Regions from separate parts of the Serratia sp. EC4 genome, predicted to be linked through region 1. Evidence: predicted binding sites of a transcription regulator. Region 1 holds the regulator's gene; the other holds the start of a gene.
The links. The regulator Fur, encoded in region 1, represses iron uptake genes when iron is present. The targets are predictions, from matches to a motif close to ATAATAATGAGAACNACTATCAA.

Region 1 (14,980 bases):
TAATTGCGGCCGGCCCGGTGGCGGCTGCGGCGGCTCCGGCGGCGGCTCCTGCTGCGGAAGCCAAACCGCAGGCGGTGCCGAACGCACCGAAAGCCGCGTTTGAAACGCTGGTGGCGCCGGTAACCGGTGAAGTGGTGGCGCTCGATCAGGTGCCGGACGAAGCCTTCGCCAGCAAGGCGGTAGGCGACGGCCTGGCGATTCGCCCGACCGACAACATCGTCGTGTCGCCGGCTGACGGCACCGTGGTGAAAATCTTCAATACCAACCACGCCTTCTGCCTGGAAACCGACAAGGGCGCCGAGATCGTAGTGCACATGGGGATCGACACCGTCGCGCTGGAAGGCCAGGGCTTCAAACGCCTGGTGGAAGAGGGCGCGGAAGTGAAAGCCGGTCAACCGATTCTGGAACTGGATTTGGATTACCTGAACGCCAATGCGCGTTCGATGATCAGCCCGGTGGTGGTCAGCAATTCTGACGACTATGCCGGCCTGGCGGCGCTGGCCAGCGGCTCAGTGGTCGCCGGTCAGACCAAGCTGTACGAGATCCAAAAGTAAGGCCGTTTTTACCTGAGTAGTACCCGGGGCCGGTCACGCATCATGGCGGAGTTTGCCCCGACTTGGCGGGAAGAGAGCGATCTCTTCCCGCTTTTTTTATCCCGTTTCGCGCCACGGCGGCGCGCTGCGCGCCGAGGGTGCAATATGCCGCATTTTTCGTGAAACAAACGGTTGTTTCCAGACGTGGCTTGTTGGATCATAGGCGGTTATGTGTAGCGCTTTGCATTGAGGAACAGTGAAATGAGTGAGGCTGAAGCCCGCCCAACCAATTTTATCCGTCAGATCGTCGATGAAGATCTGGCGTCGGGGAAACACACGTCGGTACATACCCGTTTCCCGCCGGAGCCTAACGGCTATCTGCATATCGGCCACGCCAAGTCCATCTGCCTGAACTTCGGCATCGCCAAGGACTATCAGGGCCAGTGCAACCTGCGTTTCGATGACACCAACCCGGTGAAAGAAGACATCGAGTTCGTGGAGTCAATCAAGCACGACGTGGAGTGGCTGGGCTTTGAGTGGAGCGGCAACGTTCATTACTCCTCAGACTATTTCGATCAGCTGCACCAGTATGCGGTTGAGCTGATCACCAAGGGGCTGGCCTACGTCGATGAGCTGTCGCCGGAGCAGATCCGTGAATATCGCGGCACCCTGACCGCGCCGGGCAAAGACAGCCCGTACCGCGACCGCAGCGTGGAAGAGAACCTGGCGCTGTTCGAGAAGATGCGCAACGGCGAGTTCGCCGAAGGCGCCGCCTGCCTGCGCGCCAAGATCGATATGGCTTCGCCGTTTATCGTGATGCGCGATCCGGTGCTGTACCGCATCAAGTTCGCCGAACACCACCAGACCGGCAACAAATGGTGCATCTACCCGATGTACGATTTCACCCACTGCATTTCCGATGCGCTGGAAGGGATCACCCATTCGCTGTGTACTCTGGAATTCCAGGATAACCGCCGTCTGTATGACTGGGTGCTGGATAACATCACCATTCCTTGCCACCCGCGGCAGTACGAGTTTTCGCGTCTCAACCTCGAATACGCCATCATGTCGAAGCGCAAGCTGCACCAGCTGGTGGCCGAGAAGATCGTCGAAGGTTGGGATGACCCGCGCATGCCGACCGTCTCCGGCCTGCGCCGCCGCGGTTATACCGCCGCCTCGATTCGTGAGTTTTGCCTGCGTATCGGCGTGACCAAGCAAGACAACAACGTCGAGATGGTGGCGCTGGAATCCTGCATTCGCGACGATCTTAACGAGAACGCACCGCGCGCCATGGCGGTGCTGGATCCGGTGAAGGTCGTCATCGAGAACATGGGCGATGCGGTGGAAATGGTCACCATGCCTAACCACCCGAACAAGCCGGAAATGGGCAGCCGCGATGTGCCGTTCAGCCGCGAGATCTATATCGATCGCGCCGACTTCCGCGAAGAAGCCAACAAGCAGTACAAGCGTCTGGTGCTGGGCAAGGAAGTGCGTCTGCGCAATGCGTACGTGATCAAGGCCGAGCGCGTCGAGAAGGACGAAGCGGGCGAGATCACCACCATTTTCTGCAGCTACGATGCGGAAACGCTGAGCAAAGATCCTGCCGACGGCCGCAAGGTGAAGGGCGTGATCCACTGGGTGTCCGCGGCGCACGCGCTGCCGGCGGAAATTCGCCTGTACGATCGCCTGTTCAGCGTGCCTAACCCGGGCGCGGCGGAGGATTTCCTCTCCACCATCAACCCGGAATCGCTGGTCATCAAGCACGGCTTCGTCGAGCCGAGTCTGGCGGCCGCACAGCCGGAGAAGGCCTACCAGTTCGAGCGTGAAGGCTACTTCTGCGCCGACAACCGTTATTCGTCGGCCGAACATCTGGTGTTTAACCGCACCGTCGGCCTGCGTGACACCTGGGCGAAAATCGAAGGCTAATCTTATTCGCCTCGAAAATTAATGAATCAGCGCGGCTTTAAGCCGCGCTTTTTTTATGTCTGCTATTGAGCAAACCATCTATTCCTGCCCAGCTATTCCGGGCTGTGTTTAATTAATCGCGGTGCGTTAATCAATAAGTTTTCTGATATTGGGTTTAATAGTCTTAATTTTTACTTATATATTCGTGATGCGAATTAATTTCATTTAGAGAGCGCTCTCAATTTTTATCGTCTGACTGACGAATTTAGTCAGGCTGAAACCATTAATCGTCTCTGGTTGACCTCTTATCTTAATTTATTCTGATTTAATTGAATTTTTTATTCGACACCCTCCATGAACACCGACGTAACAAAATCTCACTGATATGTGCTGCTTGTCATACTTTGACAAATCTCCCGCATTTTTCATTTGATAATTCGCGTCGCGAAAAATAGTCTATCTGTAGCAATTAGTGCTGTGGGAATAACATCTCGTCGGCAATATTTTTTACCCGTTCGGGTTTTTTATTGGCAGTCGTGCAGGGCAGTGGTGAACACAGGCGGCTGCAACTTTTAAGTTAAGTCAAAGAGGAATTTCACTATGGGTACGCACGGTGCTCAGCGTAAAACGCTGGCGCTCGCAGTCGCGGGCGCGCTGTTGGGAACAGGGTTTGCCATGGCGCCTGAGGCGAAAGCCGCAGGGTTTATCGATGATTCCACGCTGACCGGCGGCATCTATTACTGGCAACGTGAGCGTGACCGTAAAGATCTCAATCCGGACAGCAAGGATTACAACCAATACACCACCAACCTGTCGCACTCCACCGCCAACCTGAGCCTGGATTTCGCGTCGGGCTACGCCTGGGACATGTTCGGTCTGGATGTCGGCGCCTTTACCGCCATCGAACTGGCTGAATCCAGCGCCAGCGGTCACCCGAACGAAATTGCGTTCTCCTCGAAGAACCGTACCTACGACGAAGACTACTCCGGTGACAAAGGCGGTATCAGCCTGTACAAAGCCGCCGCCAAATTCAAATACGGCCCGGTCTGGGCGCGCGCCGGCTACATTCAGCCGAGCGGCCAAACCCTGCTGGCGCCGCACTGGAGCTTTATGCCGGGCACCTATCAGGGCGCCGAGGCCGGCGCCAAGTTCGACTACGGCGATGCCGGCGCGTTGAGCTTCTCCTACATGTGGGCCGACAAATACAAGGCGCCGTGGCATATCGAGGTGGACGACTTCCGCCAGAATGATAAGAAAACCCGCGTCTCCTATCTGCACTCGCTGGGCGCCAAGTACGATTTCAAAAACGATCTGGTGCTGGAAGCCGCTTTCGGCCAAGCCCAGGGTTACGTGAATCAGTACTTCACCAAGGCGTCTTACAAATTCGATCTGCTGGGCAACCCGCTGACCACCAGTTACCAGTTCTACGGCGCGGAAGACCGCATCAGCGACAAGAACGATCCGAACAGCATCTACGACGGCCTGGCCTGGCTGCAGGCGCTGACCTTCGGTTACACCACCGGGCAGTTCAACTGGCGTCTGGAAGGCACCATGGTCAAGGCGGAAGGCAACCAGGGCTTCTTCCTGCAACGTATGACCCCGACCTACGCCTCATCCAACGGCCGTCTGGACGTGTGGTGGGACAACCGCTCCGACTTTAACGCCAACGGCGAGAAAGCGGTGTACGCCGGCGTGATGTACGACCTCAGCAACTGGAACCTGCCGGGCATGGCGGTCGGCGGCTCCTACGTGTACGCCTGGGACGCCAAGCCGAGCACCAACCCGATCTACGATCAGAGCCAGCGCCTGAAAGAGAGCGCCTGGAGCCTGGACGCGATGTACACCATCCAGGAAGGGCGCGCCAAGGGCACCCTGATCAAGCTGCACTACACCCAGTATGACAACCACACCAACATCCCGAGCTGGGGCGGCGGTTACGGCAACATCTTCCAGGACGAGAAAGACGTCAAGTTCATGGTCATCGCGCCATTCACCATCTTCTGATGCGTTCCCCGGCCTCGCCGCCGGGGGCAGTTAAGGGAATTCAACGATGAAAAAAATCATGCTGATGCTGGCGGCCGCCGCGGCCTTGAGCGCCTGTGCGCAACCCGCCGCGCCGCCGGAAGACGCCAAATTGAAGCAGGCTTACAGCGCCTGCATCAACACCGCCGAAGGTTCGCCGGAGCGTCTGCAGCCCTGCAAGTCGGTGCTGAACGTGCTGAAACAAGAAAAACAGCACCAGCAATTTGCTGAGCAGGAAACGGTGCGGGTGATGGATTATCAGAACTGCATTATGGCGGTTCACAGCGGTAACGGTCAGGCTTATGACGCCAAGTGCGGCAAGCTGTGGCAAGAAATTCGCGATAACAATAATTAAGAAGGATGAGAAGATGAACGCATTCAAACTGAGCGCATTAGCCGCGTTGACGGCAACGATGGGATTCCTGGGCGGCATGGGGAGCGCCATGGCCGATCAACAGCTGGTGGATCAGCTGAGCCAGCTGAAGCTGAACGTGAAAATGCTGGATAACCGCGCCGGCGAAAACGGCGTGGATTGCGCGGCGCTGGGCGCCGACTGGGCCTCTTGCAACCGGGTGTTGTTCACCCTCAGCAACGACGGCCAGGCGATCGACGGCAAAGACTGGGTCATCTATTTCCACAGCCCGCGGCAGACCTTGCGGGTGGACAACGACCAGTTCAAGATCGCGCATCTGACCGGCGATCTGTACAAGCTGGAGCCGACCGCCAAATTCAGCGGTTTCCCGGCCGGTAAGGCGGTGGAAATCCCGGTGGTCGCCGAATACTGGCAGCTGTTCAGAAACGACTTCCTGCCGCGTTGGTATGCCACCTCCGGCGACGCCAAGCCGAAAATGCTGGCGAATACCGACACCGAAAACCTGGATCAGTTTGTGGCGCCGTTCACCGGCGACCAGTGGAAGCGCACCAAGGACGACAAAAACATTCTGATGACGCCGGCTTCGCGCTTTGTCAGCAATGCCGATCTGCAGACGCTGCCCGCCGGCGCGCTGCGCGGCCAGATCGTGCCGACGCCGATGCAGGTGAAGGTCCACGCACAGGACGCCGACCTGCGCAAAGGGGTGGCGCTGGATCTGAGCACGCTGGTCAAGCCGGCGGCGGACGTCGTCAGCCAGCGTTTCGCGCTGCTGGGCGTGCCGGTTCAGACCAACGGTTACCCGATCAAGACCGATATCCAGCCGGGCAAGTTTAAAGGCGCGATGGCGGTATCGGGCGCCTATGAGCTGAAAATCGGCAAGAAAGAGGCGCGAGTGATCGGCTTCGATCAGGCCGGGGTGTTCTACGGGCTGCAGTCGATCCTGTCGTTAGTGCCGAGCGACGGCAGCGGCAAGATCGCCACGCTGGACGCCAGCGATGCGCCGCGCTTCCCGTATCGTGGCATTTTCCTCGACGTGGCGCGTAACTTCCATAAGAAGGACGCGGTGCTGCGCCTGCTGGATCAGATGGCGGCTTACAAGCTCAACAAATTCCACTTCCACCTGAGCGATGACGAAGGCTGGCGCATCGAGATCCCCGGTTTGCCGGAGTTGACGGAAGTCGGCGGCCAGCGCTGCCACGATCTGAGCGAAACCACCTGCCTGCTGCCGCAGTACGGCCAGGGGCCGGACGTCTACAGCGGCTTCTTCAGCCGTCAGGACTATATCGACATCATCAAATACGCTCAGGCGCGCCAGATTGAGGTGATCCCGGAGATCGACATGCCGGCACACGCCCGCGCCGCGGTGGTCTCGATGGAAGCGCGCTATAAAAAGCTGCATGCCGCCGGGAAAGAGCAGGAGGCCAACGAATTCCGCCTGGTGGATCCGACCGATACCTCCAACACCACCTCCGTGCAGTTCTTTAACCGCCAGAGCTACCTGAACCCGTGCCTGGACTCTTCCCAGCGCTTTGTCGACAAGGTGATTGGCGAGATTGCCCAGATGCATAAAGAAGCCGGCCAGCCGATCAAAACCTGGCACTTTGGCGGCGATGAGGCGAAAAACATCCGCCTGGGCGCAGGCTATACCGACAAGGCGAAACCGGAACCGGGTAAAGGCATCATTGACCAGAGTAATGAAGACAAGCCGTGGGCCAAGTCGCAGGTGTGCCAGACGATGATCAAAGAAGGCAAGGTGGCCGACATGGAGCACCTGCCGAGCTACTTCGGCCAGGAGGTCAGCAAGCTGGTGAAGGCGCACGGCATCGACAGAATGCAGGCCTGGCAGGACGGTCTGAAAGACGCCGAAAGTTCGAAGGCGTTCGCCACCTCGCGCGTGGGCGTCAACTTCTGGGACACCCTGTATTGGGGCGGTTTCGACAGCGTTAACGACTGGGCCAATAAAGGGTATGAAGTGGTGGTCTCCAACCCGGACTACGTCTACATGGACTTCCCTTACGAGGTGAATCCGGACGAGCGCGGTTACTACTGGGGCACCCGCTTCAGCGACGAGCGCAAGGTGTTCAGCTTCGCGCCGGACAACATGCCGCAGAACGCGGAAACCTCGGTCGACCGCGACGGCAACCACTTCAACGCCAAAAGCGACAAGCCGTGGCCGGGTGCCTACGGTCTGTCCGCTCAGCTGTGGAGCGAAACCCAGCGCACCGATCCGCAGATGGAATACATGATCTTCCCGCGCGCGCTGTCGGTGGCGGAACGCGCCTGGCACCGCGCCGGTTGGGAGCAGGACTATCGCGCCGGCCGCGAATACAAAGGCGGGGAAACCCACTTTGTCGATACCCAGGCGCTGGAGAAAGACTGGCTGCGCTTCGCCAATATCCTGGGCCAACGTGAACTGGCCAAGCTGGACAAAGGCGGCGTCGCTTATCGTCTGCCGGTGCCGGGCGCCCGCGTGGCGGGCGGCAAGCTGGAAGCGAATATCGCGCTGCCGGGATTGGGCATCGAGTATTCCACCGACGGCGGCAAGCAGTGGCAGCGCTATGACGCCAAGGCCAAGCCGACGGTCTCCGGTGACGTGCAGGTGCGTTCGGTCAGCCCGGACGGTAAACGCTACAGCCGCGCCGAGAAGGTCTAGGTCTGGCTCCGGGGCCCGTGGTTCTGGCAGCGGGCCGCATCATAATGAAGGGGGAATGCGTTCGCCCCCGCGCGTGCCGGCGTGGGGCGGATGTTGAAGTGAGAGCAGTACGTGGAGTCGCAGTGCCGCTGCAATTGTAGTATTTCATGACATGATCTTCCCCCGGCTTGTCCGGGGATTTTTTTGCCCGTTGTACGGCGGGCATAAAAAAACCGCCCCAATGTGAGGCGGTTTTTCATAGCCGGTCAGGCTTATTTCTTGTCGTGCAGCGATTCGTCTTCGCGGCAGTCACCGGTTTCACAGTGGCCGTACAGGTACAGACTGTGGTTGGTGAGCTTGATGCCGTGCTGCTTGGCGATATCACGCTGGCGCACTTCGATGGATTCATCACTGAATTCGATCACTTTGCCGCAGTCCAGGCAAATCAGGTGATCGTGGTGATGCTGTTGGGTCAGCTCGAACACGGACTTGCCGCCTTCGAAATTGTGACGTGTCACAATGCCCGCATCGTCAAACTGGTTCAGTACGCGATAAACCGTCGCCAGGCCGATCTCTTCGCCCATATCAATCAGTTTTTTGTACAAATCTTCCGCACTGACGTGATGGCATTCCGGATTTTGCAGTACTTCCAGGATTTTGAGTCGCGGAAGCGTGACTTTTAAGCCGGCCTTCTTCAATGCGATGTTGTTGTCGGTCATGCGAATTCAGTCCTGTTACTATGCTAATCAAGTTGAGGCGTACTCGCCTGTGGCATCGGTCGGCACAAAGAGTTAATGCGTCTCATTATAGAACCGGTTGTACTAAATGGAAACCGCCGGTTGTTAACAAAGATATAATTGCACTATTGCATGTTTTGCATGCAACGCCTTGATGGATGGGATAAACCGATATCTCAGTCTACCGTGACGGGGTGGGAAGTTACAAATCTGTAGCTTCTATCGCAGCAATCCCTGTTGCCGATGACGGCCCTGTCGGCACACTATGCACTTTACAGGGCCTTTGTTCAACCTTTCGCCAGTACCGGCGTTTAGCCGACGATATCGGCCAGGCTCAGCTCTTCGACGATCTGTTTGACCCAGGCGTCCACGCGCTCATTGGTCAGCTCCGGCTGACGGTCTTCGTCGATCGCCAGACCGATGAAGTGGTTGTCGTCCGCCAGGCCTTTGGAAGCTTCGAAGTGGTAGCCTTTGGTCGGCCAGTGGCCCACGATGGCCGCGCCGCGCGGTTCGATGATGTCGCGGATGGTGCCCATCGCGTCACAGAAATATTCCGCGTAGTCTTCCTGGTCGCCGCAGCCGAACAGCGCCACCAGTTTGCCGTTGAAATCGACTTCTTCCAGCGTCGGGAAGAAATCATCCCAGTCACACTGCGCTTCACCGTAGTACCAGGTCGGGATACCCAGCAGCAGGATATCGAACCCTTCCAGGTCTTCTTTGCTGCTTTTGGCGATGTCATGCACTTCTGAGACATCGTCGCCAAACTGTTTCTGAAGAATTTTCTGGATCATTTTGGCAATGTTTTCGGTATTGCCAGTGTCGCTGCCAAAGAAAATGCCTACAGTAGCCATATCGCGTATAACCTTTAAATTCAATTAATTGCATTACTCGGCGCCGGCACTGCCGCCGATTAAAATGATGCCATGACAAGAGCCTTTCGCCATGGTGGCGGGCGCCGACAGGCGCAGTCTCTTACCGGTAAATGCGTATCATGCCAGAAAGTGGCGCCGGGGTTTTATCGCATTTATGCGATGCCGAAGGATGAAGAAAAGCGTGGTCGATCCGGCGTTGTCCTTAACGCCGCGCCGCGCGTGCGGCCGAAGAGATCAATGTTCCGGCTGTTCTTCCGCCAGTTGCGCCAACAGCATCTGCTCGATGAGTTCGCTGCGGCTGATGTTGCGCTGTTCCGCCAGTTTGTTCAGGGCGTCCACCGCATCCGCGTTGATTTTCAGCTCTACGCGCCGCAATCCGCGCACTTTATCGCGCCGTAACTGATTGCGCTTATTGATTCTAAGCTGTTCATCGCGGGAAAGCGGGTTGGTTTTCGGGCGCCCCGGACGGCGTTCATCTGCGAACAGATCCAGCGTCGTGCGATCCGTTTGTTCTTTTGCCATAGGTAGCGGTACTGCAAGGGAGTTTGCATCAAAAAGCGCTCGCACGCTTCCGGAGGCATCGATTAACACACTTCGGGCCAATAAACCCTAACCCAAATTTACCCCCGAACCGGCGTTCGCGAACGCGCTGGCGCGGCGGCAAAATTATAGCGCGCCATATTACCCCAGCAGATGGAGCGGCGACAATGCCTAACTGCGGGCTAAACGCGCTAAGCCGTTATCTTTAGCGCGTTTTTTCGCCAGATTAACGTATTTTTCAGGCTTCGCCGAGGAAACGGTGGATGGCGCGCAGCACCGCTTCCGGTTTTTCGGCGTGCACCCAATGGCCGGTGCCGGCGACGACGTGCGCGCGGGCCTGCGGGAACTGGCGGGCGATATCTGCACGGTAGCTGTCCTGCACGTACGGCGACAGGCCGCCGCGAATGAACAGGGTCGGGTGTGGCCAGGCCGGGACGTCCTGCCAGCCGGTGATGTCTTCGTAGCGTTCGATCAGCACCGGCAGGTTGAAGCGCCATTCACCGTTATGGAAGGACTTCAGCAGGAACTGGATCACGCCTTCTTCCTGCAGGTAGTCGCGCATCAACTGGGCGGCCGCCTGGCGCTGGGTGATGCCGGCGGCGCTGACGGCCTTCAGCGCGGCGAAGATCTCGTCATGACGTCGGGTCTGGTAATCCACCGGCGCGACGTCGATGACGATCAGCTTGGCGATGCGCTCGGGCGCGATGGCGGTCAGCGCCATCGCCGCTTTGCCGCCCATCGAGTGGCCGATGACGATCGCTTTCTCCAACTGCAGTTCGTCGAGCAGCGCCAGCAGATCCTGCGCCATGGCGGGGTAGTTCATGTCGTCGGCGCGCGGGGAGAGGCCATGGTTGCGCAGATCGACCTTGATCACACTGTGCTGTTTATGGAGATCGCGCGCCAGCACGCCCAGGTTGTCGAGATTGCCGAACAGGCCGTGGATCAGCAGCACCGGCAGCGCGTCTGACTCGGCGGCCAGCAGTTGATAATGTAATTTCATGGCGAAGTTCATACTGAGAGAGATTCAGATTAGGGTATCATGATTGAATCGCACGATGAATCATGCGGAATTTTCGCGGCGCGGGCTTGGCAGTGCCGGCTATAGGTATTAGTCTGCATTTGCCGTCCGGAGGCACATTGTTGTGTTCGCCCCAGCGCTTTTAACCTTATAATCCCATGGCTTGAATGCAGGATCTGGCTTCAGGTTCTAAGTAGAAAAAACAGTATTGGATAAAGATGAAAACTATTGAAGTCGACGAAGAGCTTTACCGTTATATTGCCAGCCACACGCAACACATCGGTGAAAGCGCGTCCGATATTTTACGCCGCATGTTGAAATTCACCGCCGGTCAGCCGGTGCGCGCGTTGCCTGCCGCCAGTGCGTCGTCGTCCGTCGAACTGGAAAAAGCGACGCCGGTTCAGCGCCCGCGCGATCGCGTACGCGCCGTGCGTGAACTGCTGCTGTCGGATGAATACGCCGAGCAGAACAAAGCGGTCAACCGTTTCATGCTGGTGCTGTCCACGCTATACACCCTCGATGCCGCCGGTTTCGCCGCCGCTACCGAGGCGTTGACCGGCCGCACCCGCACCTATTTCGCCGGCGATCAGCAGACCCTGCTGGCCAACGGCACGCACACCAAGCCGAAGCATGTACCGGGCACCCCTTACTGGGTGATCACCAATACCAATACCGGCCGCAAGCGCAGCATGATCGAACACATCATGCAGGCGATGCAGTTCCCGGCGGAACTGATCGAGAAAGTTTGCGGTACCGTCTAATTTAGCGAACAGCCCGTCATGATGGCCGTGCGCGACGTATTTGCCCGGTCACCGACAGGGATGAGGGAGATATGTCGATGGCGAATAATCCACGTGCCGGGCAGCCCGCCCGTCAAAGCGATCTGATCAACGTAGCCCAGCTGACGTCGCAGTACTATGTGCTGCAACCGGAAGCTGGCAATGCCGCACATGCGGTGAAGTTTGGCACTTCCGGCCACCGCGGCAGCGCGCAGCGCCACAGCTTCAACGAGGCGCACATCCTCGCCATCGCTCAGGCGATCGCCGAAGTTCGTCATCAGCAGGGCACCACCGGCCCGTGCTACGTGGGCAAAGACACCCATGCGCTGTCCGAGCCGGCCTTTATTTCCGTGCTGGAAGTGCTGACCGCCAACGGCGTCGATGTGATCGTGCAGGAAAACAACGGCTTCACGCCAACGCCGGCGGTATCGCACGCCATTCTGTGCCACAACCGCCGCGGCGGCGCGCAGGCTGACGGCATCGTCATTACGCCGTCCCACAACCCGCCGGAAGACGGCGGCATCAAATACAACCCGCCGAACGGCGGCCCGGCTGACACCAACCTGACGTCGGTGATCGAAAAGCGCGCCAACGAACTGCTGGCGCAGCAGCTGAAAGGCGTTCAGCGCCAGTCGCTGGACAAGGCCTGGAACAGCGGCCACCTGCACGCCAAAGATTTGGTGCAGCCTTATGTCGAAGGGCTGGTTGACGTGGTCGACATGCCGGCCATTCAACGCGCCGGCCTGAAGCTGGGCGTGGATCCGCTCGGCGGCTCCGGCATCGCCTATTGGCAGCGGGTGGCGGAACACTACAAGCTGGATCTGACGCTGGTGAACGACTCCATCGATCAGACCTTCCGCTTCATGCACCTGGACCACGACGGCATCATCCGCATGGATTGCTCGTCCGAGTCGGCGATGGCCGGCCTGCTGGCGCTGCGCGACAAATTCGATCTGGCGTTCGCCAACGATCCGGATTACGACCGCCACGGCATCGTCACGCCGAAAGGCCTGATGAACCCGAACCACTATCTGGCGGTAGCCATCAACTACCTGTTCCAACATCGCCCGCAGTGGGGCGCCGATGTGGCGGTAGGTAAAACGCTGGTGTCCAGCGCGATGATCGACCGCGTGGTGGCTGACCTGGGCCGCAAGCTGGTGGAAGTGCCGGTCGGTTTCAAATGGTTCGTGGACGGCCTGTTCGACGGCAGCCTGGGCTTCGGCGGTGAAGAGAGCGCCGGGGCCTCGTTCCTGCGCTTCAACGGCCAGCCTTGGTCGACCGACAAAGACGGCATCATCATGTGCCTGCTGGCGGCTGAAATCACCGCGGTAACCGGTGAGAACCCGCAGCATCATTATGACGATCTGGCCAAGCGCTTCGGCGCGCCGAGCTACAACCGTATCCAGGCGCCGGCAACCCATGCGCAGAAAGCGGCGCTGTCCAAGCTGTCGCCGGAGATGGTCAAGGCCAGTACGCTGGGCGGGGATCCGATCACCGCACGTCTGACCGCGGCGCCGGGCAACGGCGCGTCGATCGGCGGCCTGAAAGTCATGACCGACAACGGCTGGTTCGCGGCCCGTCCTTCCGGCACCGAAGAGGCTTACAAGATCTACTGCGAGAGCTTCCTCGGGGCGGAACACCGCGAGAAGATTGAGCACGAAGCGGTCGAGATCGTCAGCGAAGTGCTGGCTTCCGCCAAGTAATCGCTTTTCTTGATGGATAAAAAGCGCTGTTTTTACAGCGCTTTTTTTATGTCTGCAATTTAGATATATCTTTTTCACGGCACGCGCTTGCGCATTTAGATATATCGATCTAGATTAGCGTTATCGACGCTGTTTAGATATATCTAAACAACCTCGTATTGATGTTCACTGTTAAAGCGAGGTATCACCCTATGTTTCATCGATTAGGTTTACACCGGCATCACCACCACCCTCATGCGTGCGAAGAGGGGCGCCGTCATCGCGGCGGGCGTCATCACTTCGGCGGCGAAGGCGAAGAGCACGGCCGAGGTGGGCGCGGCGGCCGGGGCGGGCGTCATCGTCTGTTCGAACACGGCGATCTGCGCCTGGTGTTGCTGGCGCTGGTGGCGCGCAAGCCCAGCCACGGATACGAATTGATCAAGGCGATCGAGGAAGCCTCTTCCGGCCTGTATGTGCCGAGCCCGGGGGTGATTTACCCCACGCTGACGCTGCTGGAAGAACAGGATTTTCTCGAACCGCTCACCACCGGCAACGGCCGAAAAAGCTACCGCATCACCACGGCGGGCGAGGGCGAGCTGCAAAAGCATCAACAGGTGGTTGACGTCATTCTGGCGCGTCTGGCGGGCGCCGGCCGCGAGCATCATCGGCACGGCAACCTGGCGGAAGGCATCTACGACGCCATGAACCGTCTGCGCAGCCTGCTGCGCGGCAACGTGATGCGCGCCGATCTCACGCCGCAGCAGGTGGAGCGCATCAACGCCGCGTTGCTGACCGCCGTGGCGGCGATCGAAAGCGAAATGCACATTCAACCCACGCAGCAGGAGGAGAACTGATGCCCGGCCACCGTTTTAACATTACCGTTGAAGCCCTGAGCGACCGCCAGGGCAACCCCGTCGAGAAGGCACCGCTGAGTTTTGAGGTGACCAATCATGACGATATTCTCGAGATCGTCGAGCGCATTCGGGCGCGTGACGATCTGAACTTCGGCCCCGAGCAGAGCGCGGCCTTCGCCGTGGGGTTGAAACTGTTCTCCGAAGTGATGATCGAAAACCGCAAACACCCGGTGTTCGCTCCGCTGCGCGAGGCGTTTAAGGAATTTATGGTCGGATTGAAGAAGGGCCCGGCGGCGTAAAGGCGCGGCACACCGCGCTCGCCGGGGTTAAGGCATGAAACGGTAGCCGACGCCGGTTTCGGTCAGCAGATGTTTGGGCCGGGCCGGATCGGCTTCCAGCTTCTGCCGCAGATGGCCCATGTAGATGCGCAGGTAGTGGCTGTGTTCCACGTAGTTCGGCCCCCAGACGTGGCTCAACAGCTGGCGTTGGGTAATCACCTTGCCGGCGTTGGCCAGCAGCTCCGCCAACAGGCGAAACTCGATCGGCGTCAGGTGCAGATCTTCGTCGTTGCGCAGCACCCGGCGATTCACCAGATCGACGGTGATCGCCGAAAAGCTCACCAGCGGGCTTTCCTGTTGGCTGGCGGAGTGGCGGCGCAGCGCGACCCGCACCCGTGCCAACAGCTCACCGATGCCGAACGGTTTGCTGAGATAGTCGTCGGCGCCGGCGTCCAGCGCGGCGATTTTGTCCTCTTCGGCGTTGCGCGCCGACAGTACGATCACCGGAATGGCGCTCCACTGCCGCAGATCGCGGATGTAGCTCAGCCCGTCGCCATCCGGCAACCCCAAATCCAGGATGATCAGATCCGGTTTGCGCGTGCCGGCCTCAATCAGCCCGCGCTGCAGCGTTTCACTTTCAAACACCCGCAGGCCTTCGCTCTCCAGCGCGGTGCGCACGAAGCGGCGGATCTCTTTTTCATCTTCAACAATCAGAATGTTGGTTGGCGTTATGCTCACGTTTCCCCTGCGTTGAT
Region 2 (14,980 bases), on a different contig from region 1:
CCGCCAGCCTGGGCGACAGAAGCGAAAACGCCGATTACCAGTACAACAAGAAGCGGCTGCGCGAAATCGATCGCCGCGTCCGCTATCTGACCAAATGCCTGGAGCAGTTGAAGATCGTCGATTACTCCCCGCAGCAGGAAGGCAAAGTGTTCTTCGGCGCCTGGGTAGAGGTGGAGAACGAAGACGGCGAAATCAAACGCTTTCGCATCGTCGGTTACGACGAGATCTTCGGCCGCAAGGATTACATCTCCATCGACGCGCCGATGGCGCGCGCCCTGCTGAAAAAAGAGGTCGGGGACGTCGCCACCGTCAATACGCCGCTGGGCGAGGCGCAGTGGTACGTGAACGAAATAGACTACCCGAAGTAAGCTTTCAGCTTTTTCCGAACCGCCGCCAACGCCGCCGCCTGAGCTGTTCTCCACGCCGCGGCCGCGCGGCGGCGGCCCGCTCCACTGGCATTTTCCCCGATCAATCCGTATAACTGTCCCCTGTTTATTCACCGTTCTCAATACAGATACCAGACCTATGAATGACCCACTGAGCCGCATTATTGCAACAGAACTGCAGGCCCGGCCGGAGCAAGTCGACTCCGCCATCCGTCTGCTGGATGAAGGTAATACCGTGCCCTTTATTGCACGCTATCGTAAGGAAGTCACCGGGGGCCTGGACGACACCCAACTGCGCCAGCTGGAAACCCGCCTGGGTTATCTGCGTGAACTGGAAGATCGTCGTCAGACCATCCTGAAGTCGATCGATGAACAGGGCAAACTGACTGAACAACTGGCGGGGGCGATCAACGCCACGCTGAGCAAGACTGAACTCGAAGACCTCTACCTGCCGTACAAGCCCAAGCGCCGCACCCGCGGCCAGATCGCCATCGAAGCCGGCCTGGAACCGCTGGCGGACACGCTGTGGCAGGATCCGCAACAGCAGCCGGAACAACTGGCCGAACGCTACGTCGACGCCGACAAGGGCGTGGCGGACGTGAAAGCCGCCCTCGACGGCGCACGCTATATCCTGATGGAGCGCTTCGCCGAAGACGCCGCGCTGCTGGCCAAGGTGCGCGACTACCTGTGGAAAAACGCCCATCTGGTGTCCAAAGTGGTCGAGGGCAAGGAAGACGAAGGCGCCAAGTTCCGCGACTATTTCGATCACCACGAACCGATTTCCCAGGTGCCTTCGCACCGCGCGCTGGCGATGTTCCGCGGCCGCAACGAAGGCGTGCTGCAGCTGGCGCTGAACGCCGATCCGCAGTTTGAAGAAGCGCCGCGCGAAAGCCAGGCAGAGCTGATCATCATCAATCACCTCAATCTGCGCCTGAACAACGCTCCGGCCGACGCCTGGCGCAAGGCGGTGGTCAACTGGACCTGGCGCATCAAGGTGTTGCTGCACCTGGAAACCGAGCTGATGGGCACGGTGCGCGAGCGCGCGGAAGATGAAGCGATCAACGTGTTCGCCCGCAACATGCATGATCTGCTGATGGCCGCGCCGGCCGGCATGCGCGCCACCATGGGCCTCGATCCGGGCCTGCGCACCGGGGTGAAAGTCGCCGTGGTCGACGCAACCGGCAAGCTGGTCGCCACCGACACCGTCTACCCGCACACCGGGCAAGCGGCGAAAGCCGCCGCCATCGTCGCGGCGCTGTGCATCAAACACAACGTGGAGCTGGTGGCCATCGGCAACGGCACCGCGTCGCGTGAAACCGAGCGTTTCTATCTCGACCTGCAAAAGCAGTTCAGCGACGTCCGGGCGCAGAAAGTGATCGTCAGCGAAGCGGGCGCGTCGGTGTACTCCGCGTCCGAACTGGCGGCGCAGGAGTTCCCGGATCTCGACGTATCGCTGCGCGGCGCGGTGTCCATCGCTCGCCGCCTGCAGGATCCGCTGGCGGAGCTGGTGAAGATCGATCCGAAATCCATCGGCGTCGGCCAATATCAGCACGACGTCAGTCAGAGCCAACTGGCGAAGAAGCTGGATTCGGTGGTGGAAGACTGCGTGAACGCCGTCGGCGTCGATCTGAACACCGCGTCGGTGCCGTTGCTGACCCGCGTGGCCGGCCTGACGCGCATGATGGCGCAGAACATCGTCAACTGGCGCGACGAGAACGGCCGCTTCAGCAACCGTGAACAGCTGCTGAAGGTCAGCCGCCTGGGGCCGAAAGCGTTCGAACAGTGCGCCGGCTTCCTGCGAATCAACCACGGCGACAACCCGCTGGATGCCTCCACCGTTCACCCGGAAGCCTATCCGGTGGTGCAACGCATCCTGGCCGCCACCGAGCAGGCGCTGCAGGATCTGATGGGCAACGCCTCGGCGGTGCGCAGCCTGAAAGCGGTTGATTTCACCGACGACAAGTTCGGCGTGCCGACGGTCACCGACATTCTGAAAGAGCTGGAGAAGCCGGGCCGCGATCCGCGTCCGGAGTTCAAAACCGCCACCTTCGCCGAAGGCGTGGAAACCCTCAACGATCTGCAGCCGGGCATGATCCTGGAAGGCTCGGTGACCAACGTCACCAACTTCGGTGCCTTCGTGGATATCGGCGTGCATCAGGACGGCCTGGTGCACATCTCCTCGCTGGCGGACAAATTCGTCGAAGATCCGCACACCGTGGTGAAGGCCGGCGACATCGTCAAAGTGAAGGTGATGGAAGTCGATCTGCAGCGTAAACGCATCGCGCTGAGCATGCGCCTGGATGAGCAACCGGGCGAAGGCTCGCCGCGCCGCGGCGGCAACGCGCCGGCACAGTCGCGCGACACCGCCAACCGTTCGGCGGGCGGCAACAAGGCCAAACCGCGCAACGCGGCGCCGGCCGGCAACAGCGCCATGGGCGACGCGCTGGCGGCGGCATTCGGCAAGAAACGCTAAGTCAGAGCCAACAGGGCGGAGCCTGCTCCGCCCTTTCTGATGAATAAAACTTGCGGCATTTCTTGACCCGTCTCAATAAACCGTCATCTTTTTATTTCCCGTTCCTGCGTGATCACCCTCTCATTATTCAGCCAGCAAAAATGCCTTCTGCAGCCATTTATTAACAACTTTGTTAACACGCATTTTTCATCTCGCCAATAGTGAGAGAAACACAAATGGTTACCGCTCGCATTACGGCGGAATAATGTTATCGAATTGCTTTTCAGCGGAAATAAATAAAGGGAAAAAACCCTCGATATTTGCAAACGAGAAAACTTGGCTACAAATACACAACTGATTTAACTCGCCATTCTCATTTGTTCCCCATCGCAAGCGGTGGTAAAACGTCGTTAATCAAGACAACGCCATCAAAAACTGTCGACGCCATAATAATTGGTTACAATACCCCTACTTTTTGTATTGAACGCGATAATGATAATTACTATTATTTGCGCTCACTTTATTGCATGACCTTATGGATGAATACCGCCGACGGCGTGGCATTTTCGCCGGCAACGTCCAATTATCATCAGCCCGATGTTCATCGGCACCCGGAAGGTTAATCACATGCAGCTTCAACCTAAACACACATATAAGATTATCGGCTTTTCCGGTGAAATTGCGCCGGCCTACCGCCAGAAACTGTTATCGCTCGGCATGCTGCCCGGTTCTTCGTTCGACGTGGTGCGCGTCGCGCCGCTGGGCGATCCGATAGAAATTAAAACCCGCCGCGTCAGCCTGGTGCTGCGCAGGAAGGATCTGGCGCTGCTGCAGCTCGACGGCCAGCCCTGAACCGGCACGCCTCCATTTGCCGACGCGCCCTTGCGCCGGCGCTGTTCTCCTTGAAGACGACACGCTGAACTATGAAAAAACTCACCATCGGCTTAATCGGTAACCCGAACTCCGGCAAAACCACGCTGTTCAACCAGCTGACCGGCGCACGCCAACGGGTCGGCAACTGGGCGGGCGTGACGGTCGAACGCAAAGAAGGCCATTTCACCACCCCGCAGTCCGACGTGCGGCTGGTCGATTTGCCCGGCACCTACTCCCTCACCACCATCTCGGAGCAAACCTCGCTCGATGAGCAGATCGCCTGCCACTACATTTTGAGCGGCGACGCCGATCTGCTGATCAACGTGGTCGACGCCTCCAACCTGGAGCGCAACCTCTACCTGACGCTGCAATTGCTGGAGCTGGGCATCCCCTGCATCGTGGCGCTGAACATGCTCGACATCGCCAAAAGCCAGCATATCGATATCAACGTCGCCGCGCTGTCGGCGCGCCTCGGCTGCCCGGTAGTACCGATGATCTCCACCCGCGCCGACGGCATCGGCGTGCTGAAACAGATGATCGACAATCATCGCATCAACGAACAGCAGGCGCTGGTGAACTACCCGCCGTTGCTGCTGAAAGCGGTCGCCACGCTGAGCGACGCCATGCCGCAAACGCTGCCGGCGGTGCAACGCCGCTGGCTGGCATTGCAGATGCTGGAGGGCGACATCTACAGCCACCGGCTGGCCGGCCCCGCCGTCGCGCTGCTGCCTGCGGCCATTCAGGCGTTGCAACAGCAGCAGCAAGAAGACCCGGCGCTGGTGATCGCCGACGCGCGCTACCAGTCCATCGCCGCCCTGTGCGACGCGGTCAGCAACTCGCAGCAGGCGATGCCCAACCGCCTGACCGATATGCTGGATAAAGTGATCCTCAACCGCTGGCTGGGCGTGCCGATCTTCCTGTTGGTGATGTACCTGATGTTCCTGCTGGCGATCAATATCGGCGGCGCGCTGCAGCCGATCTTCGATATCGGCTCGGCGGCGATCTTCATTCAGGGCATTCAGTGGCTCGGCTACACCCTGCACTTCCCCGACTGGTTAACCGTATTCCTGGCGCAGGGCGTCGGCGGCGGCATCAACACCGTGCTGCCGCTGGTGCCGCAGATCGGCATGATGTACCTGTTCCTGTCGTTCCTGGAAGACTCCGGCTACATGGCGCGCGCGGCGTTCGTGATGGATCGCCTGATGCAGGCGCTCGGGCTGCCGGGCAAATCCTTCGTGCCGCTGATCGTCGGCTTCGGTTGCAACGTGCCGTCCATCATGGGCGCCCGTACGCTGGACGCCCAGCGCGAGCGCCTGATCACCATCATGATGGCGCCGTTCATGTCCTGCGGCGCCCGTCTGGCGATCTTCGCGGTGTTCGCCGCCGCCTTCTTCGGCCAGGACGGCGCTGGGGTGGTGTTCTCGCTGTACATGCTCGGCATCGCGGTGGCGATCCTGACCGGCCTGGTACTCAAATATACCCTCATGCGCGGCGAAGCCTCGCCGTTCGTCATGGAGCTGCCGGTTTACCACGTGCCGCACCTGAAAAGCCTGCTGCTGCAAACCTGGCAGCGGTTGAAAGGCTTCGTGTTGCGCGCCGGTAAGGTGATCGTGGTGGCCAGCATATTCATCGGCGGCCTGAACAGCTTCTCGTTCAGCGGCAAAACGGTCGACAACATCAACGACTCCGCGCTGGCCTCGGTCTCCAAGGTACTGACACCTCTTCTGCAGCCGATGGGCGTCCACAGCGATAACTGGCAGGCCACCGTTGGGCTGGTGACCGGCGCGATGGCGAAAGAAGTGGTGGTCGGCACGCTGAATACGCTGTATACCGCCGAGCACATCAACAAAGAGGCGTTCGACGCCGCCAACTTCAACTTGCTCGATGAACTGGGCGGCGCGCTGCAGGAAACCTGGGACGGCCTGAAAAACACCTTCAGCCTGAGCGTGCTCTCCAACCCGATCGAAGCCAGCAAGGGCGACGGTGAGATGGGCGTCGGTTCGATGGGCGTGATGAGCAGCAAATTCGGCTCCGGCATTTCCGCCTACAGCTACCTGATCTTCGTGTTGCTGTACGTGCCTTGCGTCTCGGTGATGGGCGCTATCGCCCGTGAGTCAAGCCGCGGCTGGATGACCTTCTCAATCCTGTGGGGGCTGAACGTCGCCTACTCGCTGGCGACGCTGTTCTATCAGGCGGCCACCTTCAACCAACACCCGCAGTACAGCCTGACGGCGATCCTGGCGGTGGTGCTGGTAAACCTGCTGGTGCTGTTCGGCCTGCGCCGGGCGCGCAGCCGCGTCACGGTGCGCCTGGGCAACGCCACGCCGGCGGCCTGTTGCCAGAGCGCCAAAGGGAGCTGTCACTGATGGCCGGGCTGCTGCAGGTGCGCGATGCGCTGGCGCTGCGCGGCAGCGCCCAGGCGCAGCAGCTCAGCCAATCGCTGGCGACGCCGCTGCCGCTGGTGCAGGCGATGCTGGATCGTTTGACGGCGATGGGGAAAGTGGAACGTATCGAACAGGATGGCGGCGCCTGTCTGAGCGGCAGTTGCAAAAGCTGCCCGCAGGGCCAGGGATGCAGCACGGTGTTCTACCGGCTGAAGGCCTGACGATCAGGGGCGCCGCAGCGGCGCCCCTTGCCGTTCAAGGCTTATTGCTTGTCTTTGTAAACTTCGGCGATGGCGCTGAATTTACCGTGTTCGCGGCCCGCCAGGATCACGTAGTATTGACCGCCCTTTTCGTCCGCCAGTTTGGACAGCTCTTCCTTGGCATCCATCGGTGACGTGGTTTCCGCCGTCGTGGTGACGGTGCCGATCTTCTCGTATTTACCCGGATTCTTATCCAGATCTTCCTTGGTCAGCAGGGTTGCCGCCATGGAGCCGAAAGACACCGAACCCAGCACTGCCGCTGCAATAATCATCTTCAATGATTTCATGACACTAACCTCTCAATGGATAATTTATCTGTTATGAAAGCCGTCCAGGATCCATGCGTAGTACCGCAGGCTGCCGCGACATCCTCAGGCCTCGTTGCTTTCCCTGACGGGGCCTGTTTCCCAGAGACGAAACGCCAAAATGAAAATCGCCGCACGCGGTCTTTTCATTTTGCAGCCAACGCATTGACTCACTAAGTATTGAACAGCTTTGTCTTTTATCCACCCGGCGGCGTTTTTTTTCGCGCTCTATCGTGCGTTTTCCCGCTGCATTCAATGTGCTGCAATAAACGCTTCGATCATCGTCACAAATTCATCGGGATGAGAGATAAACGGCGCATGGGCGGCTTTGGCCACGATCTGCGACGTGGAGTTCGGCCAGGCGGCGTCGAGCTGCTCGGCGACCTTGCGCGGCACCAGCCCGTCCAGATAGCCGTAGATCCGCAGCAGCGGCAAATTCAACTCCGCCAGCGGCGCGCGCAGATCGGCGGTGCGCAGGATCTCCAGCCCGCCGTTCAGTACCTCGACGCTCGGCGTCGGTTGGTTGAGCACCACCGCTTTCAGCTGGCGCGCATCCTGACGCGCGCTCTCGGTGCCCAGCGTCTGCAGCGCCAGAAAACGCTCGACGGTACGCTGGAAATCCAGGCTTAGCTGGTGCTGGAAACCGCTCAGCACATCCGGACGAATCCCCGGCCACGCATCGCGGGCGGCAAAGCACGGCGAAGAGGCCACGGTGATGAGCCCGCTGACCCGCTGCGGCTGCATCAGCGCCGCCTGGCTGGCCACCAGTCCGCCGAGCGACCAGCCGAGCCACCAGGCCTGCGGCGGGGCGGCCGCCAGCACGATTTCCGTCATCTGCTCCAGCGACAGGGCGCCGAACCCCTGGCTGCGGCCGTACCCCGGCAGATCGACCAGGTGCAGGCGAAAATGCGGCGTCAGCCGCGCCTGAATGCAACGCCACACTTCGGCGTTCAATCCCCAGCCGTGCAGCAGCACAAGATCGCGTTCGCCTTCGCCTATTGTTTGCCAGTACAGCGCTGTCATTGGTTATTGTCCTTTCATGCTTACTCGTCTCGGAGACGCTATGCTATCAATCCGCAGCCGCTGTTGGCTATGCCGACAACCGTTGAGCCTGATGCGTCATGGCATCTGCAGTTGCTGCCTGCGCCATCTGCCGGCCCACCCGCCGTGTTGCCCGCGCTGCGGATTGCCCGCCGGGAAGGCGCGAACGCCCTGCGGCCGCTGCCTGCAACGGCCGCCGCCCTGGCAACGGCTGGTGTTCGTCGGCGACTACGCTGCGCCCCTCAGCCAACTGGTAAAAAGGTTCAAGTTCCACCGCGCGCCCGAGCTGGCGCCGACGCTGGCGCGCCTGATGCTGTTGCGGTGGCAGCAGGCGCGCAGAGAGCAGTATCTGAACAGACCCGACCTGATTTTAGCGGTACCCTTGCATGCATCACGCTGCTGGCGCCGTGGCTATAACCAGAGCGATCTGCTGGCGCGGCCGCTGGCGCGCTGGCTGGGCTGCGCCTATCAGCCCGCCGCCTTGCGCCGGGTGCGCAAAACCGCCCAGCAACAGCGGCTGAGCGCCTCTGCCCGCAGACGCAATCTGCAGCGCGCGTTCGCCTGTACCGTACCGGTCGCCGGCCGGCATATCGCCTTGGTGGATGACGTGGTGACCACCGGCAGCACCGTCGCGGCGATCGCGGCGCTGCTGCGGCGGCAAGGCGCCGCCTCGGTGCAGATATGGTGCGTTTGCCGCACGTTGTAGTGCCACGGCAATGGGCGTATTATAACCGACTATAGAAGTCAACTATTGAGCTAATGCTATGATCCGTATAACAGATGCTGCACAGGAACACTTTGCCAAACTGCTGGCAAATCAAGAAGAAGGCACCCAAATCCGCGTATTCGTGATCAACCCGGGCACGCCGACGGCCGAATGCGGTGTCTCTTATTGCCCGCCGGACGCGGTAGAAGCGACGGATACCGAACTGAAGTTCGACAAACTGTCCGCCTATGTCGATGAGCTGAGCGCGCCGTATCTGGAAGACGCCGAAATCGACTTCGTGACCGACCAGCTGGGTTCTCAGCTGACGCTGAAGGCGCCGAACGCCAAGATGCGCAAGGTCGATGACGACGCGCCGCTGATGGAGCGCGTGGAGTACGTGCTGCAGTCGCAGATCAACCCACAGCTGGCGGGCCACGGCGGCCGCGTAACGCTGATGGAGATCACCGACGACAACATGGCTATTCTGCAGTTCGGCGGCGGTTGCAACGGCTGTTCTATGGTCGACGTCACGCTGAAAGAAGGCATCGAGAAAGAGCTGCTGCAGAAATTCCCGGAGCTGAAGGGCGTGCGTGATTTGACCGAGCACCAGCGCGGCGAGCACTCCTACTACTGATACCCTTCTTACTTGAAGTTGCAGCGTTGTTGGCCGCATGCGCGCACCCCAGTCACTTACTTAAGTAAGCTCCTGGGGATTTACGCACTTGCCGCCTAGCTGCAACTCCAATTAATTCGGGTATCCGTCATTTGGATGGGACTAAAGTTCTCGTCCTTTGACCTAATACAACGACACCTCATCGTCACCCCACCGACACCTTGCGTCGGCGCTTGTCCAAATCCTTCAGCAGCCGGTTTATCCGCGGGTCGGCGAACATCTCCTCCAGCGTCCGGGTCAGCTTGCGCCGCCAGTTAGGGTACTGATCGCTGGTGCCGGGAATGTTAACCGGATCCGCCATATCCAGCCAGTCTTCCGGCTGCAGGCCGAGCAAGGCGCTGGCGCTGTCGGCGACATAACGCTGCAGGCCGCGGTTGAGCAGCGGGCTCATGCCGAGCAGCGCCGCCTTCTTGCCCACCTTCTGCGGCACGCAGCCATAGCGATGCAATCCGTCCAGCAACCCCTGTTTGGCGCGTTCCCGATCGGCGAACAGCGCCCGCAGGATCTCCGCATCCGGGTAAAGACCCAGCCGGTTGCCGAGCGTCAGGTCGTCGCTTTGCCAGTAGCCGCGCAGCGTCGGCAGATCGTGGGTGGTGATGGTCGCCATCGCCTGCACCGGATAGGCCTGCGGCGCGCGGAAATGGTGTTCGCCGTCGCTTTCGAAATAGAGCACTTTGTAGGAATAGACGCCGCTGTCGCGCAGCTTGCCGACGATTTCCACCGGCACCGTGCCGAGATCCTCACCGATCACCATGCAGCGGTGGCGCTGGCTTTCCAGCGCCAGCACCGCCAGCAGATCGTCCACCGGGTATTTGACGTAGGCGCCGCGATCGGCGGTTTCGCCATACGGGATCCACCACAGCCGCAACAGCGCCATGACGTGATCGATGCGCAGCGCGCCGCAGCTGGTCATGTTGGCGCGCAAAAGATCGATGAACGGCTGATACCCGCGCGCCGCCATCACGTGCGGATCCATCGGCGGCAGGCCCCAGTTTTGCCCCAGCGGCCCCAGAATATCCGGCGGCGCCCCGACCGACGCTTTCAGGCAGTACAGCTCACGGTCACACCAGGTTTCCGCCCCGCCTTCCGCCACCCCGACCGCCAGATCGCGATACAGGCCAATCGGCATCCGCTGCTGTTGACTCTGGTCAAAACACTGCGCGAACTGCGTGCCCGCCAGCCATTGCAGCCACAGGTAAAAGCGAACCGCGTCCTGATGTTCAGCGCAGAACTGCCGCACCGCTTCGCTCTGCCCCTGCCGATAACGTTCGGGCCAGGCCGGCCAGCCCCACTGGCTGGCGTCTTTGGCCGCCAGATGGGCGTGCAGCGCATCAAACGCCGCCTGCTGATACAGGCTGTCGCCGCCCTCAGACACAAACAGCTCGAACGCCTGACGCTGCGCGTCGTTCGGCTGACGCGCCTGAAACAGCGGGAACGCCAGCTTCAGCGCCGCCAGCTTCAGCTGCATCACGGCGGTGTAATCCACCCACTCCGCGGCGCGTGCCCTGGCCAGCTGCTTCTGCGTCGCCGGCTTCTGCCACCAGCGCTGCGCCGCGTCGCTGCGCTGGAAATCCTCCACCGCGTTGACGTCGATATACGCCAGATTCAGCCAGCGGCGCGACGAGGGGCTGTAGGGGCTGGCGCTCTCCGGGTTGGCCGGATACAGCGCATGGATCGGATTGAGGCCGACGAAGGCGCCGCCGCGTTCCCCCACCTGCTCCACCATCAGGCGCAGATCGCCGAAATCGCCGATGCCCCAGTTGCGATCGGAACGCAGCGTATACAGCTGAACGCAGGCGCCCCACAGTTTTTTGCCGGTCAGCAAGGCGTCCGGCTCGAAGCAGCGCCTCGGCGCGACGATCACGCGGCATGACCACTGCCGCACGCCCTGGCTCAGCGTCAATTGATGGTAGCCCGCCGGCAGATCGCCGGGCAACGTCAGGGTCTTGCGCGCGCCGACGCGCCCCTGCAGGCATTCGCCGTCTTCACGCTGCAGCGCCCACAGGTACTCGCCTTCACCCGCCGGGGTCAACGCCAGCGGCGCGCCCTGATAGAACACCTTGACCGCCGGTAACGGCGACGCCGCGCCTTCCTGCGCGGCATCGGCCCGATTCATGGCCGCCAACAGCTTGCGCTTGGTCTCCGGTTCAATCGCCTGCCGCTTGCCGTGGGCATTGATGAAATCGGCAGCGATCCCCGCCTGCGCTGCCGCCTGATCGATACGCTTGCGATCCATTCGCTCTCCTTAACGTTTGGCTTGCCAGATGCGCTGCTGATAATCGCGGATCGAGCGATCCGAGCTGAACATGCCGACGCGCGCGGTGTTAAGGATAGCCCGCCGCGTCCACTCGTCCCGATCGCGATACAGTTCATCGACCCGGCGCTGCGCCTGGCAGTACGAGGCAAAGTCCGCCAGCACCAGGTAGGGATCGCCGCCTTCCAGCAGGCTGTGCAGCATCATGTCGAACGCGTGCTTGTCGCCGTGGCTGAAGGCGCCGCTCGCCAGCTCGTCCAGAATCGCCTTCAGGTGCTTGTCTTTCTTGCGGTAGCTGAGCGGATCGTAACCCTTCGCCACTATCGCCTTCACCTGCTCCACGGTATTGCCGAAGATAAAGATATTGTCTTCGCCCACCTGCTCGGCGATTTCGACGTTGGCGCCGTCCAGCGTGCCGACCGTCAGCGCGCCGTTCAACGCCAGCTTCATGTTGCCGGTGCCGGAGGCCTCTTTGCCGGCGGTGGAGATCTGTTCGGAGATATCCGCCGCCGGGATCATCAGTTCGGCCACCGAGACGCGGTAGTCAGGGATGAACGCCACTTTCAGGCGATCTTTCACCAACGGATCGTTGTTGATCTTCTCGGCCGCCTGATTGATGGCGTAGATGATGTTCTTCGCCAGGTAGTAGCCCGGCGCCGCCTTGGCGCCGAACAGGAAGACGCGCGGCACGATGTCCAGGTTGGGGTTGTCGCGCAGCTGGCGATACAGCGACAGGATGTGCAGCAGGTTCAGGTGCTGACGTTTGTATTCATGCAGGCGTTTAATCTGCACGTCGAAGATCGCGTCCGGGTCGAGCGTCAACCCCATCACGCCGTGCACGTAATGGGCCAGCGCCACCTTGTTGTCGCGTTTGATCTGCTGATAACGCTGGCGGAACGCCGCGTCGTCGGCGAATTTTTCCAGCCCGCGCAGCGCGTCGAGATCGCTCGCCCACTCCACCTTCAGCGTCTCGTCGATCAGGCCCGACAGCGCCGGGTTGCACTGTTTCAGCCAGCGGCGCGGCGTGATGCCGTTAGTGACGTTATGGAATTTGTTCGGCCACAGCTGGTGATATTCCGGGAACAGATCTTTCACCACCAGATCCGAGTGCAGCTGCGCTACGCCGTTGACTGCAAAGCCGCTGACCACGCACAGGTTGGCCATGCGCACCTGCTTGTTGTGGTGCACCGCCAGTTTGGCCCACACCGCCTCGTCGCCCGGCCAATGCTTATCCACCAATTTTTTAAACCTGGCGTTGATTTGTTTGATGATGGAGAAATGGCGCGGCAGCAGGCTGCGCACCAATTTTTCATCCCAGCATTCCAGCGCTTCCGGCATCAGGGTGTGGTTGGTATAGGCGAAGGTGTTGCTGGTGATCGCCCAGGCCGCCTCCCACTCCAACTGGTGTTCGTCCAGCAGAATGCGCAGCATTTCCGGAATGGCGATGGTCGGGTGGGTGTCGTTCAGTTGGATCACTTCGTACTTCGGCAGATCTTCAATCTTGCGGCCGGCCTGATGGTGCTTGCGCAAAATGTCCGCCACCGAGCAGGCGCACTGGAAATACTGCTGCATCAGGCGCAGGCGCTTGCCGGCCTGATGGTTGTCGTTCGGGTAGAGCACCTTGGTCAGCTTGTCGGCTTCTACGCCCTGCTTCTCCGCCTGCAGGAATTTGCCGTCGTTGAAATCGCTCAGGTTGAACGGATGCTGATGGGTCGCCTGCCACAGGCGCAGCGGCTGCGCCACGCCGTTGCGATACCCCAGCACCGGCAGATCCCAGGCTTCGCCGCGCAGGGTGAAGGCGGGGCGCCACAGTTCGCGGCCGTCGGCCTGCTTTTCCAGCTTGCCGCCGATGCCCACGTCCACCGCCAGCGCGGCGTTGTGGCGGAACCACGGGTAGCTCTCGCGCTGCCAGTTATCCGGCGCCTCTTGCTGTTGCCCTTCGCGGAACGACTGGCGGAACAGCCCGTACTGGTAATTCAGCCCATAGCCGGTGGCCGGTTGTTCCACCGTCGCCATCGAGTCGAGGAAACAGGCCGCCAGCCGCCCCAACCCGCCGTTGCCCAGCGCCGGATCGGTTTCCTGCTCCAGCAGATCCGCCAGCTTGACGTTCTGCTCGGCCAGCGCCTGCTCGACGGTGTCGTACCAGCCCAGGTTGATCAGGTTGTTCGCCGTCAGCCGGCCGATCAGAAACTCCATCGACATGTAGTTCACGTGGCGCAGCGGTTTGGCGCTTTTGCGCGGCGCCGGCTGCGCGGCCAACTGCTCGGCCAGCGCCGCACTGACGGCTTCCCACCATTGATGTTGCGTCATCTGCTGTGCGGAACTGAGGCCGAACCGTTGCCACTGACGGGCGAGCGCCGCCAGAAAAGCATCCTTCTTGAGCGTAGGCTGTGACATAAGGAAAACTCTCTATCCAGTAAGTGGGTCAAATTGCCGCTATCGTGCCGGTGAGAAAGCCTGACGGCATCATCCCGCCTGGGGATTAGCTGGGGAGGAGGATTGGGGCGTAGCTGGAATTGTGATCTCAGGCACTGTTTGACTCCCTTGCAACGATGCAAAAAAGCCCGCCAACGCGTGCGGCGAGCACTGAGAACGTTAACCATGACGTTAGCACAAGTATTCGCGCTGCTGAAGTTTTGTCCATGGCCGGAAATGCGATCCGCCGCCGCATCGCCGCGCGCCGGCGCCAAACGTAAAAAAGTGTGATCGATAGCAACTTAACTCCAAGCCGATGCGGAAGCTTGTTGCAATACGTTTAGGGTTGGCAGAAGTTAGGGGGAGCTATTAATTACGAACCATAAAATAATTAGCGCCACTCCAATCCCGGCGGGAACCGCGATTTATACCCTGGAATACTATGCTGATCCCATCAAAACTGAGCCGCCCGGTACGGCTGCAAAATACCGTGATCCGCGATCGCCTGCTGGCCAAACTGGCCAGCGCGGGCAACTATCGTCTGACACTGGTCAATTGCCCGGCGGGATACGGGAAAACCACGCTGATCGCTCAATGGGCGGCCGGCAAGGCCGATCTGGGCTGGTATTCCCTGGATGAGAGCGACAACCAGCCGGAGCGCTTCGCCAGCTACCTGATCGCCGCGCTGCAGCAGGCCAGCGGCGGCCGCTGCGTCAAGAGCGAGGCGCTGAGCCAGAAACACCAGTACGCCAGCCTGTCGGCGCTGTTCGCCCAGCTGTTTATCGAGCTGGCCGACTGGCATCAACCGCTGTACCTGGTGATCGACGACTATCACCTGATCACCAACGACGCCATTCACGAAGCCATGCGCTTTTTCCTGCGCCATCAGCCGGAAAACCTGACGCTGATCCTGCTCTCGCGCACCTTGCCGCCGCTCGGCATCGCCAACCTGCGGGTGCGCGATCAGCTGTTGGAAATGGGCACGCAACAGTTGGCGTTCACCCACCAGGAGGCCAAACAGTTCTTCGATTGCCGTCTGGCGGCGCCAATGGAACAGCAGGACAGCAGCCGCCTGTGCGACGAAGTCGAAGGCTGGGCCACCGCGCTGCAGCTGATCGCGCTGTCGGCCCGCCAATCCGCCTCCTCAGCTCAGCTGTCGGCCAAACGGCTGGCGGGGCTGAACGCCAGTCACCTGTCCGACTATCTGGTGGACGAAGTGCTGGACCACGTC

Region 2: feoA (ferrous iron transporter A) is a predicted target of Fur. The motif match lies at 3,325-3,347, and genes of this name have one in related genera.

What each region holds. Positions count from the first base shown of each region.
Region 1 covers NZ_JBNIDE010000002.1:302,930-317,909, forward strand. Annotated here, with positions in the region: gene nagE (N-acetylglucosamine-specific PTS transporter subunit IIBC) at 1-554, shown strand, start outside; gene glnS (glutamine--tRNA ligase) at 795-2,459, shown strand; gene chiP (chitoporin ChiP) at 3,039-4,442, shown strand; gene chiQ (ChiQ/YbfN family lipoprotein) at 4,489-4,815, shown strand; gene ACP39K_RS08105 (beta-N-acetylhexosaminidase) at 4,829-7,486, shown strand; gene fur (ferric iron uptake transcriptional regulator) at 7,738-8,184, opposite strand; gene fldA (flavodoxin FldA) at 8,514-9,053, opposite strand; gene ybfE (LexA regulated protein) at 9,309-9,596, opposite strand; gene ybfF (esterase) at 9,853-10,626, opposite strand; gene seqA (replication initiation negative regulator SeqA) at 10,851-11,393, shown strand; gene pgm (phosphoglucomutase (alpha-D-glucose-1,6-bisphosphate-dependent)) at 11,471-13,114, shown strand; gene ACP39K_RS08140 (PadR family transcriptional regulator) at 13,306-13,947, shown strand; gene ACP39K_RS08145 (DUF3861 domain-containing protein) at 13,947-14,246, shown strand; gene kdpE (two-component system response regulator KdpE) at 14,274-14,963, opposite strand; gene kdpD (two-component system sensor histidine kinase KdpD) at 14,980-14,980, opposite strand, start outside.
Region 2 covers NZ_JBNIDE010000007.1:131,220-146,199, reverse strand. Annotated here, with positions in the region: gene greB (transcription elongation factor GreB) at 1-368, shown strand, start outside; gene ACP39K_RS18740 (Tex family protein) at 526-2,859, shown strand; gene feoA (ferrous iron transporter A) at 3,466-3,690, shown strand; gene feoB (Fe(2+) transporter permease subunit FeoB) at 3,762-6,077, shown strand; gene ACP39K_RS18725 (FeoC-like transcriptional regulator) at 6,077-6,316, shown strand; gene ACP39K_RS18720 (YdgH/BhsA/McbA-like domain containing protein) at 6,358-6,642, opposite strand; gene bioH (pimeloyl-ACP methyl ester esterase BioH) at 6,913-7,683, opposite strand; gene gntX (DNA utilization protein GntX) at 7,724-8,407, shown strand; gene nfuA (Fe-S biogenesis protein NfuA) at 8,466-9,041, shown strand; gene malQ (4-alpha-glucanotransferase) at 9,226-11,316, opposite strand; gene malP (maltodextrin phosphorylase) at 11,326-13,731, opposite strand; gene malT (HTH-type transcriptional regulator MalT) at 14,192-14,980, shown strand, end outside.